DNA from 2 places in the Vibrio navarrensis genome. Region 2 is predicted to be linked to the other one. Evidence: predicted binding sites of a transcription regulator. Region 2 holds the regulator's gene; the other holds the start of a gene.
What was found. The regulator CRP, encoded in region 2, controls carbon source genes, mostly activating them, when cyclic AMP is high. The targets are predictions, from matches to a motif close to TGTGANNNNNNTCACA.

Region 1 (3,169 bases), 260 kb from region 2:
TCGGTTCCTACATGCTGACGGTGCGTGTGGAAGCGATGGAGCGCAGTGGCCTGTTGAAAGACATCACCACCATGCTGGCGAACGAGAAAATTAAAGTGATCAGCATGAAGAGTCGAATGGACTATCGCACTCATCTGAATGTGATGGACTTTGAGCTTGAGGTGTCTAACATCGAAGTGCTCAACCGCATCATGAAGCGGGTCGAGCAAGTGCGCGATGTGATGTCAGTCAAACGACTCTGCTGATCGCAAATCGTTTAAATGAGAGGCGAGTGGTGCAGACTACTCGCCTTTTTTACAAACGCATTTTTTACAAAACGAATTGTCTACAAAGGAAGCAAAATGACTCATCCAATTCAGCAGTTAGAACAGATCATGGCCAAGCTGCGCGACCCTGAAAATGGCTGCCCGTGGGATCTTAAACAAACGTTTGACAGCGTGGTGCCTCACACTATCGAAGAAACCTATGAAGTGGTGGATGCGATTCACAAGCAAGATTGGCCCAATCTCAAAGAGGAGCTTGGCGATTTACTGTTTCAGGTGATTTTTTACAGCCAGATCGCTAAAGAACAGGGGCTGTTTGACTTTTCACAGGTGGTGGAAACGGTCAATGAGAAACTCACGCGTCGCCACCCGCACGTGTTTGCTGAGCAGGAATTTACGGATGAAGCGGAGCTCAATGCCAACTGGGAAGCCGAAAAAGTAAAAGAGAAAGCCTTAGCAGGCAAAAGTGAAGAAAGTATTCTAGACTCAATACCAACTTCGCTTCCGGCATTATTACGTGCCACAAAGATTCAGAAAAAGTGTGCGCGCTCCGGTTTTGATTGGGACTCACTTGGCCCGGTGGTAGACAAGGTGCGCGAGGAAGTGGATGAAGTGATGGAAGAGGCGCTGCAAGTGGATGCGCAAGCGGACAAAGTGGAGTTGGAATTAGGTGACTTACTGTTTGCGACGGTCAATCTGGCCCGCCATCTTTCGGTTAACCCTGAAGTGGCTCTGGCCAAAGCCAACCTCAAGTTTATTCGCCGATTTCGCGGTGTCGAGCAGAGAGTCTCTGCGTGTGGCAAAACACTGAGCGCGTGCAGTTTGCAAGAATTGGACGGGTTTTGGGATCAGGTCAAAGCCCAAGAGAAGGGCTAAACATCAGCAGATAAAGTGGCAAAAAAAGGGCTCAACTAATTTGCCACAGGCTTGATTGCTGTTAGTTCACTTTGATTTGAAGCAAAAAATAAAAAATTGGCGTGTGATAGATTTCACGTTGTGGCGGTTAGGGTCTTCTGGTATATTTTCGTCCCGTCCAGAAGAAATCCATTTCCCTCATTCAACCAATTTCAGGTTAAACATGACGACAAATTACATTTTTGTTACTGGCGGGGTTGTATCCTCTCTAGGTAAAGGTATTGCAGCAGCATCCCTAGCAGCGATCTTAGAAGCACGTGGTCTTAAAGTGACCATCATGAAGCTTGATCCATACATCAACGTTGACCCAGGCACCATGAGCCCAACTCAACACGGTGAAGTATTCGTTACGGAAGATGGCGCTGAAACTGACCTAGACCTTGGTCACTACGAGCGCTTCATCCGCACTAAGATGACTAAGCGCAACAACTTCACTGCAGGTCGTGTTTACTCAGACGTTCTGGCGAAAGAGCGTCGTGGTGACTACCTAGGTGCCACCATTCAGGTTATTCCTCATATCACCAACTCGATTAAAGACCGCGTTATTGCAGGCGCTGAAGGTCACGATGTGGCTATCGTTGAGATCGGCGGTACCGTGGGTGATATTGAGTCGCTGCCATTTATGGAAGCTATCCGTCAGCTAGCGGTTGAAATTGGCCGTGAGCGTGCCATGTTCATGCACCTGACTCTGGTGCCTTACCTAGCGGCGGCGGGTGAAGTGAAAACCAAGCCAACTCAACACTCAGTAAAAGAGCTGCTGTCTATCGGTATTCAACCAGACATTCTCGTTTGTCGCTCTGACCGAATTGTCCCCGCCAACGAGCGTAAGAAGATCGCGCTGTTCTGTAACGTGCCAGAAAAAGCCGTCATTTCTATGAAGGACGTGGATTCTATCTACAAAATTCCTCAGTTGATCAAATCACAAGGTTTGGATGATCTGGTCTGTGCCCGTTTTGGTATCCAAGCGCCAGACGCGGATCTGTCTGAGTGGGAACAAGTGATTTACGAAGAAGCGAACCCAACCGGTGAAGTCACCATCGGCATGGTAGGCAAATACATCGAACTGCCAGATGCGTATAAATCGGTGAACGAAGCGCTTAAACATGCAGGTCTGAAAAACCGCTTGAGCGTTAACATTAAATATGTAGACTCACAGGACGTAGAGACCAAAGGTTTTGAAGTTCTACAGGGACTGGACGCCATTCTTGTTCCTGGTGGCTTCGGTGATCGTGGCATTGAAGGCAAGATTCTAGCAGCGAAATACGCTCGTGAGAACAAAGTTCCTTACCTAGGTATTTGCTTGGGTATGCAAGTTGCTCTGATTGAATACGCGCGCAACGTTGCGGGTATGGAGGGAGCACACTCAACAGAATTTAATAAAGACACCAAGTACCCTGTGGTTGGTTTGATCACTGAATGGGTTGATAGTGAAGGTAACGTTGAAGAACGCACTGAATCATCAAATCTTGGTGGTACTATGCGTCTAGGTTCGCAGCTATGTCACCTAGCGAAAGGCACGAAAGCGCGCGAATTGTACGGTAGCGATACGATCCATGAACGTCACCGCCACCGTTATGAAGTGAATAATAATCTTCGTCCACAAATTGAAAAAGCGGGCCTAAAAGTCTCTGGCCTGTCAGCGGACAAGAAACTGGTTGAGATGATCGAGAACCCGAACCATCCATGGTTTGTTGCGGCTCAGTTCCACCCAGAGTTCACCTCAACGCCACGTGACGGGCATCCACTGTTCTCTGGCTTTGTCAAAGCAGCGGGTGAAAATGCGCGCGGCGAACTGAAGTAAAAGGATACGGGCGGTCGCGAAGGTTGTGCGGCGGCCCTTTAAATTTGACATTTATATTTAAACGAGAGGAAACATTAATGTCTAAGATCGTTAAAGTTCTAGGTCGTGAAATCATCGACTCACGTGGTAACCCTACTGTTGAAGCTGAAGTACACCTAGAAGGCGGTTTCGTAGGTATGGCTGCGGCTCC
Region 2 (3,169 bases):
AAAGCTTGGCGGTTTCGGCATAATAGCGCGGCATTTCCTTATTGAGCATAAAGTAAAGAGGTATTTATGATCATTCCTTGGCAAGAGATCAGTGCCGATGCGCTGAGCAATTTGATCCGCGAATTTGTTCTGCGTGAAGGCACCGACTATGGCGAAAGCGAAGTCTCGTTAGAGCAAAAAATCGAGCAAGTAAAAACCCAGCTCAAGCGAGGTGAAGCGGTGATCGTTTTCTCGGAACTGCATGAAACCGTTGATATTCAGCTCAAGCAAAAATTTTAGTTGGCCGAGATTTTTACCGCACCTTATCCCATGACAAGCACGTGGAACGTGTTATAGTGGCCAAACGATTGCACATGCCGGAAGCCACATTCCGGCCCGACAGGTAAGTACTACAACGACAGGGTTTGTCATGTCAGCAAAGCATCCAATCATCGCCGTCACAGGTTCGTCCGGTGCCGGCACGACGACAACGTCAGAAGCATTTCGCAAAATGTTCAATATGATGTCCATCAAGCCCGCTTGGATTGAAGGGGACAGTTTTCACCGTTTCACTCGCCCCGAAATGGACGTTGAGATCCGCAAAGCGCGCGAGCAAGGGCGACATATCAGCTACTTTGGGCCGCAAGCCAACGATTTTCCGGCGCTGTCGGAGTTTTTCCGCCAGTACGGCAAATCGGGCACGGGTGAAGTGCGCCGTTATCTGCACACCTTTGACGAAGCCGTGCCTTACAACCAAATGCCCGGCACCTTTACCCCATGGCAAAAGCTGCCCGATAACACCGACGTACTTTTCTATGAAGGGCTGCACGGCGGGGTGGTCGATGGTGAAGTCAACGTTGCCCAGCACGTAGATTTTTTGATCGGCATGGTGCCAATAGTCAACTTGGAATGGATTCAAAAATACGTGCGCGATACGCGTGATCGCGGTCATTCGCGCGAAGCGGTGATGGATTCGATTGTGCGTTCAATGGACGACTATCTCAACTACATCACCCCGCAATTTTCACGCACTCACATTAACTTTCAGCGCGTCCCGACGGTGGATACGTCCAACCCACTCAATGCCAAAGGCATCCCGAGTTTGGATGAGAGTTTTGTGGTGATTCGCCTGCGCGGTATCAAGAACGTCGACTTCCCTTACCTATTGGCGATGATCGACGGCTCCTTTATGTCGCGACACAACACCTTAGTGGTGCCGGGAGGCAAAATGAGTTTCGCTATGGAACTGATTGTACAGCCAATCCTGCAACAACTGATTGAAACAGGCAAAATTGGCTAAAATTTGAGGCCGGTTCACGCTTACTTTTCATACCGTGATCATGTGCACAATTTTGCGTAGAAAATCCCATTCTCGACACGATTAAAATCAAGAAATCGTTTTCGAAAAAGGATACTATTTCAAACCGAAACACAAGATAGCTTGCAGCATCAATCAAGAGCTCTTATTCTAGCAAGTCTATAACAAGGCTTGGCTAAAATATGGATAGCGGCAAGCGTACCCTGCAGAGGAAGTGAGATATTATGGTTCTAGGTAAACCTCAAACCGACCCAACACTAGAGTGGTTTCTTTCACACTGTCATATTCATAAGTACCCTTCAAAAAGCACGCTGATCCACGCGGGCGAAAAAGCAGAAACTTTGTACTACATAGTGAAAGGTTCTGTTGCCGTGCTTATCAAAGACGAAGAAGGTAAAGAAATGATTCTTTCTTACCTGAACCAAGGTGACTTTATCGGTGAACTAGGCTTGTTTGAAGAAGGCCAAGAGCGTACTGCCTGGGTTCGTGCAAAATCTCCTTGTGAAGTGGCTGAAATTTCATTCAAGAAATTCCGTCAGTTAATCCAAGTCAACCCAGACATTCTCATGCGCTTGTCAGCACAGATGGCAAGCCGTCTACAAGTGACCAGCCAGAAAGTGGGCGATTTGGCATTCTTGGACGTGACTGGCCGCATCGCTCAGACACTACTGAACCTAGCCAAACAACCCGACGCAATGACGCACCCAGACGGCATGCAGATCAAGATCACTCGTCAAGAGATTGGTCAGATTGTTGGTTGTTCGCGTGAAACCGTTGGCCGCATTCTGAAAATGCTGGAAGAGCAGAACCTTATCTCTGCGCACGGCAAAACCATTGTTGTTTACGGGACTCGTTAATTTCACGCCAGAAATCGACGTTCAATCGAGTAGGAGGAGGCCTCACGGCCTCCGTCCTCTCACACCACCGTACAAGCGTGGGTCGCATACGGCGGTTCCGAATACACTTTTAGTGACTCATACCCATCTCTCAATGAGTAAAGCCCCCTCTCCTCGAACCATTTGATTGGCATTGCGTGATTCAACTGGGGCGAGAGTGCTAAGCGCCACCACCCTTTATCTGACATCGCCAGCTTCCACGCATTTCGCTCTGTTACACCTTGTCGTTGTAACCATGTCGCTATGCTGTATCTGCGTTTGCGCTGTTTCAGGCGGTAGCATCTCAACCGACGCCGTATCCATTCGTCTAAGCGCTGCATCGCACTTTGACCTATGGCGAGCTTGAAGTAGTGCTGCCAACCTCGTAGGTATTGGGTTAACTCGGTGAGGATTACCGACAACTCTCGACCTCGATTTCGCTTCGTTATTTTCCGCACTCGCTTCTTCATTTGAGCTTGTGCCGATTTTGATATCTGGAGGGTTCCGTCTATCTTGAAGCTATGGCTTAGGTAAGCTCGCTCCGTCACTCTTGTTGCTGCACTTTTCTCACGATTTACCGTGAGCTTTAGCTTCTGCTCCAAGAACTCCGTTATCGACTCTTTGACTCGATGGGCGGCTTCCTCACTAAGAACGTAGATTTGGCAGTCATCTGCATATCGACAGAACTTATGCCCTCTTCGCTCTAACTCTTTGTCCAGTTCATCTAATACAATATTGGAAAGTAACGGAGATAATGGCCCACCCTGTGGTGTTCCTCGTTGTCTTCGCTCTACTAACCCATCTCGCATTAAGCCTGCCTGTAGATAGGACCTGATGAGCTTTAATACTCGTTTATCACTAATGTCCTTAGATAATCTGTGCATCAGCCTATCATGGTTCACCGTGTCGAAGTATTTGGCTAGATCGATATCCACTACATAACCCCGCCCTTCTCTGATATAGCGGCTTGCTGCCGCAAGCGCATGATGCGCACTGC

Region 1: I3X05_RS13875 (CTP synthase) is a predicted target of CRP. The motif match lies at 1,242-1,257, and genes of this name have one in related genera.

Annotation. Positions count from the first base shown of each region.
Region 1 is NZ_CP065217.1:2,953,462-2,956,630, reverse strand. It holds gene relA (GTP diphosphokinase) at 1-245, shown strand, start outside; gene mazG (nucleoside triphosphate pyrophosphohydrolase) at 342-1,139, shown strand; gene I3X05_RS13875 (CTP synthase) at 1,342-2,979, shown strand; gene eno (phosphopyruvate hydratase) at 3,057-3,169, shown strand, end outside.
Region 2 is NZ_CP065217.1:3,211,233-3,214,401, forward strand. It holds gene I3X05_RS15215 (hydrolase) at 1-23, shown strand, start outside; gene I3X05_RS15220 (YheU family protein) at 67-279, shown strand; gene I3X05_RS15225 (phosphoribulokinase) at 410-1,279, shown strand; gene crp (cAMP-activated global transcriptional regulator CRP) at 1,522-2,154, shown strand; gene ltrA (group II intron reverse transcriptase/maturase) at 2,214-3,169, opposite strand, start outside.